DNA from 2 places in the Faecalibacterium sp. Marseille-Q4137 genome. Region 2 is predicted to be linked to the other one. Evidence: riboswitches for the same ligand, from Rfam matches in the RefSeq annotation. Region 2 holds a riboswitch; the other holds the start of a gene.
The links. A riboswitch is a leader RNA that binds a small molecule or an ion and turns the genes downstream of it on or off. The one in region 2 is predicted to bind FMN.
Positions count from the first base shown of each region.

Region 1 (5,123 bases), on a different contig from region 2:
CGCAGATTGGAAACGGTATTTGCCACGACCTTTAAGGTGTCATCACAGTTTTGTCCCCACACAGCACGGAAAAGCTCTTCTTTTGAAAAGATTTGTCTTTCGTGAGAGGCAAGCATCAGCAGCAAATCGAACTCCAGTCGTGTAAGGGAGACTTTTCTGCCGTTGCACGACACTTCGTGGGTTGTTCCATCCAGTGTAAGCTCCGGAAGAACCAACTTCTCCCATGAATCAATGGATATTTGCTCTGCCTCGATGTGCTCTCGTTCCAGAAGCATCCGGATCTTCTGCTCCAATTCCGGGTCAGGCTGTCGGGTTTTTATAACGATCATGGCAAACTCCTGCGTGTATTTTACTCTGCGGCGGTATCCATTTCCCGGAGCAGGTTTACCATCTCGATGGCACTGACTGCGCAGTCATAGCCTTTATTACCTGCTTTGGTGCCTGCCCTTTCGATGGCCTGCTCGATGTTTTCGGTGGTCAGAACACCAAAGAGGACGGGAACCCCGCTTTCCAGCGAGACCGTGGCAATGCCTTTGGAAACCTCATTGCACACATAGTCGTAATGGCTGGTAGAACCGCGAATCACTGCACCAAGGCAGATTACAGCATCATACTTTCCGCTTTTTGCCATTTTAGAGGCAACCAGTGGGATCTCAAAAGCACCCGGAACCCATGCAACATGAACATCAGCCTCCTGCACATCGTGACGGAGCAGACCATCCATTGCTCCGCTCAGAAGTTTGGACGTGATAAATTCGTTGAATCGGGCAGCTACGATACCGACCTTGATATTCTGAGAAACCAGCTTGCCTTCAAATGTTTTCATTTTTAAATACCTCTTTCGTTGTTAATATTCCAGAAGATGTCCCATCCGTGCCTGCTTTGTTTTCAGGTAAAACAGGTCATACGGGGTCGCCGTCATCTGAATGGGTACGCGCTCGGAGATCTCCAACCCAAACTCGGAGAGCTGATATACTTTGTCCGGGTTATTGGTAAGCAGGCGCAGGCTTTTTACGCCAAGTTCCCGGAGGATCTGTGCGCCGAGATAATACTCCCGTTCATCTCCATGGAACCCCAGAGCGAGATTGGCTTCCAGCGTATCCATGCCCTGCTCCTGAAGTTCATAGGCACGCAGCTTGTTGATCAGACCGATGCCCCGGCCTTCCTGCCGCATATAGAGCAGGATACCCCGGTCTTCTTTTTCGATCTGCGTCATGGCAGCGGCCAGCTGTTGGCCGCAGTCACAACGCAAAGAGCCAAATGTATCTCCTGTCAGGCATTCCGAGTGGACGCGGCACAGAATATCCTTTCCATCGCCAATGTCACCTTTTACCAGTGCAATGTGATGCTCTCCGTTCAGGCGGCTCACAAAACCATAAGCTCTGAAGGTGCCATACTTGGTGGGCAGGTTCACTGCCGTCACCCGATCGACCAGTTTATCGTGACACTTGCGGTACTCCTGTAAATCACGGATGGTGATGAATTTGATCTGGAAACGCTCTGCCAGCTTTGCCAGTTCAGCGGTGCGCATCATCGTGCCATCCTCCCGCATGATCTCGCAGCACAGGCCGCATTCTTTCAGCCCTGCCAGACGGCACAGGTCAACGGTTGCTTCCGTGTGACCGTTGCGCTCCAACACACCGTTCTTTTTTGCCAGAAGGGGGAACATATGGCCCGGTCTGCGGAAATCTTCTGCTTTTGCGTGATCGTCCACACAAGCCATCGCCGTAATGGAACGCTCTGCGGCAGAAATGCCCGTAGAAGTAGAAACGTGGTCGATGGACACCGTAAATGCCGTTTCATGGTTGTCGGTGTTATACTGCACCATCTGCGGAAATTGCAGCTTCTGGACGAAAGCCTCGGACATCGGCATACAGATCAGACCTTTGCCGTGGGTCGCCATAAAGTTGATGTTTTCGGTGGTGGCAAATTCGGCAGCACAGATGAAGTCCCCCTCGTTTTCACGGTCGGGGTCATCCGTTACCAGAATGATTTTTCCTTGCTTCAGGTCTTGCAAAGCTTCGGGAATGGTATTGAAGTTCATCGTAAACTCTCCTTAAAAGCCGCAGCGCAGCAGCATTTCTTTTGTGAGCGTGTTTTGCTTTAGTGCTTCTGATGGAAGCAGCTTCTCGATATATTTTCCGACAACATCGGTTTCCAGATTGACAGAATCTCCTTTGTGCCGCTGGTGCAGGTTCGTCTGACGGACGGTGTGCGGTATCGTGGACACGGAAAAGCCGGTAGGTTCCACCGCGGCCACGGTCAGGCTGATACCGTCTATTGTGATAGAGCCTTTTTCAACGACATAGCGAAGGATCGTGGGATCTGCATGAATGGTGTACCAGATGGCCGTATCGTCTTTTCGGATATTGGCAATACGTCCGATCCCATCCACATGGCCTGCTACGATGTGTCCGCCAAAACGTCCGTTGGCCGGCATGGCACGTTCCAGATTGACAGCACTTCCAACGGTGAGCTGCGCAAGCGCAGAGCGGTTCAAGGTCTCGTGCATGACATCCGCAGCAAAGCTATCCGGGAAGAGCTGCCTGACGGTCAGGCAGATGCCGTTGACGGCGATGCTGTCGCCGATCCTGGTTCCTTCCAGAACCGTTTTTGCACGAACAGTCAGTACAGCAGAATGCTGTCCCCGATTGATGGATTTTATTGTTCCGACTTCTTCCACGATTCCGGTAAACACGGGTACTCCACCTCACTTTCGATCAGGAAATCTTTGCCAAGCTGTTCCAATCGGCTGTTCTTCAGGCGGAATGCAGCATCCGGAAGCGGGACACCTGCACCCTCAATGGGTGCTTTGGCATCCCTTCCTCCGAACAGCTTCGGGGCAATGTAAGCCTGCACCTCCTGCACGATGCCGCTTTCCAGTGCAGACCAGTTCAAGGTTCCGCCGCCTTCCAGCAGAATGCTGTCGATCTGCTCCTGCCCCAGCTGTTCCATCAGCTGCGGAAGATTCACATGACCGCATTGCTCTTCCAGACAAAGGACTCGGCACCCGGTCTGTTGATATGCCGCCTGCTTCTCCGGGTCGCCGCAGCAGGTCGCAAGAATGGTGGGGACCTGTTTGGCGGTCATGACCACCTGTGATTGCAGCGGTGTCCGCAAATGTGTATCACAGATGATCCGGACAGGATCACGGCCACCCTCTATCCGGCAGGTCAGCAGCGGGTTATCTGCCAGAATGGTTCCGACTCCCACCATAATGCCGCGGAATCGGTGCCGCTGCCGTTGAACATGATTCCGGGCAATTTCCCCGGTGATCCATTTGGAAGCGCCTGTGTATGTGGCGATTTTTCCGTCCATCGTCATGGCGTATTTCATGGAAACGAAGGGGCGTTTTGTGGTGATATAGTGGAAGAATACCTTGTTCAGCGCATCGCATTCCTCTTGCAAAACATTTTCGGTCACATCTATGCCATGTGCGCGCAGGATTGCAATTCCTTTTCCAGCCACCAGCGGATTCGGGTCAGCAGAACCCACGACCACCCGGTGGATGCCTGCACCCAGAATCGCATCCACGCAGGGCGGCTGCTTTCCGTAATGGCAGCACGGCTCCAATGTCACATACATGGTCGCTCCCTGCGGATCTTCGGTGCAGGATGCCAGCGCATTGCGCTCCGCATGAGCCTGACCGTATTTCTGGTGCCAGCCCTGTCCGATGATCCTGCCCTCTTTTACGACCACGGCACCCACCATCGGGTTGGGCGATGTCCACCCGCAGCCCTTTTTTGCAAGCTGCAAAGCCAGACGCATATAGTCTTTGTCGTTCATCGTGTTGCCTCCAAAAGAAAAAGCCCTGAACAAAAACGTTCAGGGCAAGCCGAAAAAACACAAGGGATCCTTGTGCAAAAAAGAAAGCTCCAGAATGCAAACGCATCCCAGAGCAGCCTCCACAAGCGCAGGACCGTACGGGTTCTGCACTTGATATCTTCTTTCATCCAGACTGTACTGTCGGCTTCGGAGTTTCACCGAATCATGCCTTACGGCTCGTGGGCTGTACCACCGGTAGGGAATTGCACCCTGCCCTGAAGATTTCTGATTCAATTACAGCGGCATTATAGCACGGCTTCTTTCGGATTGCAAGGGCATTCTACAAACCGGGACGAAACCGGGATGAAGCGAATCGCTACAACAATAAAATCACATCGTCCGTAGGACAATGTGAACGGAGAATCCAAAGGGGCGCGGGTCGCCAGTGGCGACCTCAAAATGCGTTGCATTTTGAAGCGCTTGACCGAGCCGACAGGCGAGAGCAGCGCCCTTTGGCACACGACTTTGCTTGCAAAGTCTATTCCGAACAAGACGGTACGAATGGGAGGTGCTGGAAATGGCAGCAGAAAAGACTAAGGTCTACACATGAAGGTAGATACCACTGCCATTGAGCAGGAGATCGCCGCCTATGAGAAGCAGCTACGGCAGCACTACTCCACAAAATCCCGGCTTATGGAGGAGATCGACAGCCTTGACCCGGACGACCGGCACTTTATCGCCCGAAAATCTGACCTTGACGACCGCCTTTATAAGATGTACGATAAAACCGAAGAGGTGGAAAATGGACTGATGGATGCCCGGGCAAAGAAGCAGGCCATTGAAGCCGACAAAATCACAGGCGACAACATCTATAAGATCCTGATTTGCTTTGACAAGCTTTATGCCACCATGACCGAGGCGGAACGCCGCAGACTGGTGGAAATTTTGATCGACGAGGTGCAGATCTACCCGGAACGCCAGCCTAATGGACAGTGGCTGAAGTCCGTCCGGTTCAAGCTGCCCATCATCGACCATGACCTTGAATTGAATTTGGACAATCAGGATCGTGTCGAAGTCGTAGACGCTCTGATACCCCAGCGCCAGCAGCTTTTGTGCAGCATCCTTGCTGCGGCGGCCGCTGCGGCAGTAGATCAGCAGCGTCGCCTCCTTATCGGGCAGCGTCTCGGGCATTTCGCTCCCGATGCTCTCGTTGGGCACAAGGACGGCGTTTTCAATATGCCCGCCATCGTATTCCTCCCGGGTGCGGACATCCACCACCACGATCTCCTGCGAGATCATCATCTCATAGGCTTCCTCGGCGCTGATCTTATGATACGCCGCCTTGCCGGGAGCGTCCT
Region 1 is NZ_JAFREK010000061.1:129-5,251, reverse strand. It holds gene J3353_RS14865 (response regulator transcription factor) at 1-329, opposite strand, end outside; gene ribE (6,7-dimethyl-8-ribityllumazine synthase) at 350-826, opposite strand; gene J3353_RS14855 (bifunctional 3,4-dihydroxy-2-butanone-4-phosphate synthase/GTP cyclohydrolase II) at 848-2,044, opposite strand; gene J3353_RS14850 (riboflavin synthase) at 2,057-2,698, opposite strand; gene ribD (bifunctional diaminohydroxyphosphoribosylaminopyrimidine deaminase/5-amino-6-(5-phosphoribosylamino)uracil reductase RibD) at 2,662-3,786, opposite strand; FMN riboswitch at 3,938-4,052, opposite strand; gene J3353_RS16620 (rhodanese-like domain-containing protein) at 4,426-5,123, opposite strand, start outside.
Region 1: it holds a riboswitch for FMN, as region 2 does, so the genes downstream of both, ribD (bifunctional diaminohydroxyphosphoribosylaminopyrimidine deaminase/5-amino-6-(5-phosphoribosylamino)uracil reductase RibD) here and J3353_RS02890 (ECF transporter S component) in region 2, are expected to answer to the same signal.

Region 2 (5,123 bases):
TCATGGCCCTTTCCGGCGTTGGTCTGTGGATCTTTGCCCCCACCCTGATGAGCCTTTTCACCACCGATGCGGCTGTCATCGCTCTGGGTGCTCAGGTTTTGCGCATCGAAGCCTGGGCCGAGCCCATGTTCGGTGCCTCCATCGTGGCCAGCGGTGCCATGCAGGGTGCGGGCGACAGCACCTCCTGCTTTGTGCTGAACATATTCAGCATGTGGTGCATCCGGCTGACGTTGGCGTTCCTGCTGGCTCCCCGGCTGGGCCTGATGGGCGTTTGGGGTGCCATGTGCTGCGAATTAAGCATCCGGGGCCTGTTGTTCCTCATCCGCCTTGCCCGGGGCAAGTGGCTGGAAAAGGGCGCGCTGTCTTAATACACAAAACAGGGAGATTACATTATGACAAATGCAGAAAAGCGTGAAGCTGCACGGCAATTGATTCAAAAGTGGCATAATAAAGGCAGAGAAGACGAGGACGACCGCTCCTATTGGCTGGATATCTTGCAGCGCTTACTGGGTTGTGCTGATGCAACCGACAGAATTGAGTTTCAGAAAAAAGTAATCGTTAACGGAAACACAAAAAAAATCGATGCCTATATCCCTGAAACAAAAATCATTATTGAACAGAAGTCAGAAGGCATTCCTCTGGACAAGAAGATCTCGCAGTCCGGTGGAACCGAACTCACTCCTTACGAACAGGCCAAACGCTACAATGATAATCTGCCAACTTCTGAGAAAGCAAAGTGGATCATCACTTCCAATTTTCAGGAACTGTGGATTTACGATATGGATACCCGCGTTCCTGAAAATAATGTTGTAAAAATCCATATCGATGATCTTCACCACAATTCTTCGCTTCTGGACTTTCTGCTGGAGAAAAAGGTTGTCCAAGTCTCTAAAGAAGTAGATTTGTCACAAGAAGCGGGCAAACTCGTTGGCAAAATCTATGATGCATTTTTGAAGCAGTACCATGACCCAGAAAGCAAAAAAGCCCTCGAAAGCCTGAATGTTCTTTGCGTCCGGCTGGTATTCTGCCTTTACTCTGAGGATGCCGGTCTGTTTGAGCAAAAAGATTCCTTTAGCGAATACATTGCTCAATACGAGCCAAAAGACCTGCGTCCGGCTCTGTTGTCACTGTTTAAGGTTTTGGATACTCCCTATCCTGACCGACCCGACCTATATCTTTCGGAAGAGCTGGAAGCATTCCCCTATGTCAACGGCGGCCTATTTGCCAACGAGGATATTATCATTCCAAAAATCACACAGGAAATCAAAGACGCTCTTGCGGAAGCCGGGCATTTTAATTGGCGGGATATTTCGCCTACCATTTTCGGCGCTGTTTTTGAAAGCACGTTGAATCCGGTTACCAGACGGAAAGGCGGGATGCACTACACCTCGATTGAGAATATCCACAAGGTAATCGACCCGCTGTTTTTGGATGATTTGAAAAACGAATTCGCAGAGATTCTGACAATTGGTGTACAGAAGCAAAAGAAAAAGAAGCTGGAAGAGTTTCAGAACAAATTAGCCGGACTGACCTTTTTAGACCCAGCCTGTGGCTCTGGCAACTTCTTGACAGAAACCTATATTTCGCTCCGCCGTCTGGAAAATGACATTTTAAGGGAACTGCAAAACGGACAGGTCATCTTTGGTGATACCAATTGGAATCCTATTAAAGTCTCCATCTCCCAGTTTTACGGCATCGAAATCAACGATTTTGCCGGTGATGTTGCAAAAACCGCTCTTTGGATTGCAGAAAGCCAGATGATGAAGGAAACTGAAGATGTTGTCTTAATGCATCTTGATTTCCTTCCATTAAAAAGCAATGTAAATATCCATATCGGGAATGCCTTGCAGATGGATTGGGCTTCCATCATCTCCCCCTCCAAATTATCGTATATCATGGGAAACCCACCGTTTGTTGGGCAATCTGTCCGAACAAAAGATCAAGCTCACGATATGAACGATATCTGGGGACAGGGTGAAATAGAAACCAAACTCGATTATGTGATCTGCTGGTACAAAAAAGCGCTAGATTATATCAATACATCCAGCACGAATATCGAAATTGCATTTGTCTCCACGAATTCCATTTGTCAGGGCGAATCCGTTCCAACATTTTGGAAGAAAATGATTGATTCTGGTGCTGAAATTCACTTCGCATATCGTTCTTTTGTATGGGACAGTGAGGCAAATGAAAAAGCGGCAGTTCATTGTGTCATCATCGGTTTCTCCAACTTTAGCCGCTCTCATACAAAATTCATTTATACTGAAGAAACAAAAACAAAGGCAGAACATATAAACCCCTATCTATTAGATGCTCCTGACATTTGGATTACAAACAGAATTAATAAACCTCAAAATGGTTTACCCAAAATGACCACCGGTAGTCCTCCGACAGATGATGGCGCTCTAACACTTAGCATAACAGAGAAAGAAGAACTTGAGAAACAATATCCCGTATTGGCAAAATACATCAAGCCTTTTATAGGTGCAAAAGAATTCTTACATGATAATGTAAATAGCTATTCCAGATATTGCTTATGGTTTAAGGATGGTAATGTCTCTGATTATGTAAATATAAAAGAAATCACAGAACGCCTTGAAAAAGTCCGTGCTTTGCGAAAAAGCAGTAATGCAGATCGGATACAGAAAATGGCCGATTATCCTTACCTTTTCTGCCAAATTCGGCAACCGTTATCAACCTATCTTGTGTTTCCAAGACATTCTTCACAGAATAGGCGGTATATCCCGATTGGTTTTATGCCCTCTAGTGTAATTGCCGGAGACGCTTGCAGTATTATTCCAAATGTCACAATCTATGAATTCGGAGTTCTGACATCTAATGTTCATAATGCGTGGATGCGTGTTACTTGTGGTAGGATAAAAAGCGATTTCAGGTATTCCCCCGCAGTTTATAATAATTTTCCTTGGCCTACTCCCACCTTAGAACAAAAAGCCAAAATAGAACAAACTGCACAGGCCATTCTTAACACACGAGCAATGTATCCAAACAATTGTCTTGCAGATTTGTACAATCCTCTGGCCATGCCTGAACCGCTGTTAAAAGCCCATATCGCAAACGACAGGGCCGTCATGCAAGCCTATGGTTTATCAGTCAAGGACACCTCTGAAGCCGATTGTGTAGCGTTCCTGATGAAACGCTATCAGGAGTTGACACAAACGAAGTAATCTCTCAAATAGCAAAAAAGAAAGGACGCTTTCGCGTCCTTTCTTTTTTGTTCTGTCACTCACTTCCGGCCATGCAGGATAGGAGAGAGCGGCTTATAGATCAACATGCAGATCAGGGCATCCAGCAGGCCCTTGACCAGAGTGAAGGGCATATTGAAGATGATCAGGCACTTGATAAGGCTGTTTGCAGAGGGCAGGATCGCCTGATACATGCCCAGGATGGCTTCCAGCGGCATGTGGTAGAACTTGACGTAGGCCGGGTAGGTGATGAAGTAGTTGGACGGCACACTGAACAGGGCCATGGCCACGGCACCGGCCACGGCACCGATGATGGCGTTCTTGCGGCTCTTGTGGTGCTTGTAGAGGTAACCGGCCAGTGCGGAGAACACCGCACCCAGCATGAAGTTGCACAGCTCACCCACCAGTGCGGTAGAGGTGCCCTTGATGACCACATGGAGCAGGTTCTTCATAAAGCTGATGATCACACCGTACACCGGGCCAAGGGCAAAGGCACCCAGCAGAGCGGGCAGGTCGGAGAAGTCCATCTTGACGAAGGACGGGATGAGCATCGGGAGCGGGAACTCGATGAACATCAGGATAAAGGCCACCGCACTGAGCATGGCGGCAACGGTCAGGTTGCGGGTCGTGTTTTTCTTCATGGTAATATCCTCCCGGGGCGTTCTGGCCCCAAATCAAAGATTGGAAAGCCCCTTTCGCGTGGTTCGGAACCGGGAAGACAATCAAAAACGCGCCCTGCCGCAGCAAACACTGCAACAGGGCGCGTAGACAAATCGTATTGCCTGCCGTTTCTTGCATCCGGACTATACCGTTGGCCCCGGAGTCTCACCGGGTCAACACCCTTGCGGGTGGTCGCGGGCTGTACCGCCAGTGGGGAATCTCACCCCGCCCTGAAACGAACTTTCTGGCCAAAAGTATAACGCGGCTGCTCCGCCTTGTCAACCCCTTTTTTATTTGCCCTGCACGGGCCGGATATGGTATACTGTGGGACAGGATGTTACAATTTCTGATACAAGGAGCTTTTTGCCATGATTTTTACCGTTCGTGACCTCGGGTTCGAGATCGGGCCTTTTTTGCTGGAGGGCTGGTGGGCGCTGGCTGCCCGGGCCGTCTGCGCCGCAGTCATCGTTTTTGCGGGGCTTCTGGTCGGCTGGCTGCTGCGCCGGAAGATCTTTCCCGCTCTGCAGGCCCGCAGCTGGCACTTTGCCGCCACGCCCATCCTCCTGCGCAGCTTACAGAGCCCTTTGGCGCGGATGGCCTTTTACAGCGGCCTGTATCTGGCCCTGACCAGCCTGCCGTGGGCCATTCCGGGCCTGACAAAGTTTCTGTTCACGGCCTATAAGATTGCAACGACCCTCCTGTTCTGCCAGGGCCTGTACAATGCTTCTGAGGTAGCCGACCTGCTGCTGGCCTCCTGCAGCCCGGAAATCCGGAGCAACAAGACCTTACGCTCCCTGCTGGACACCACCTACAAAGTGCTGGTCATCATTCTGGGTGTTGCCACCTGCGCGCAGATCGTCGGCTTCCCCATCGGCAGCATCGTAGCCGGTGCCGGTCTTGTGGGCCTGACCATCTCGCTGGCCGCGCAGGAAAGCGCCAGCAACCTGTTCAGCGGCATCGTCATCCTGCTGGACAAGCCCTTTTCCATCGGCGACTGGATCACCGTGGGCAATGTGGAGGGCGAGGTCATCGATATCAACTTCCGCTCCACCCGTATCCGCTCCATGGACCACAGCGTAATCATTATCACCAACAGCCAGATCTGCGCCTCCACTGTCCAGAACGCAGCCCTGCGCACCATGCGGCCCTATAAGTTCACACTGGGTGTCACCTACGGCACTACCCGTGCCCAGCTGGAAAAGCTGATGGCTGACCTGCAGGCCATGCTGGACAACAGCCCTTACACCAACAAGGGCACCA
Region 2 is NZ_JAFREK010000004.1:60,904-66,026, forward strand. It holds gene J3353_RS02880 (MATE family efflux transporter) at 1-368, shown strand, start outside; gene J3353_RS02885 (class I SAM-dependent DNA methyltransferase) at 393-3,185, shown strand; gene J3353_RS02890 (ECF transporter S component) at 3,245-3,844, opposite strand; FMN riboswitch at 3,986-4,105, opposite strand; gene J3353_RS02895 (mechanosensitive ion channel family protein) at 4,232-5,123, shown strand, end outside.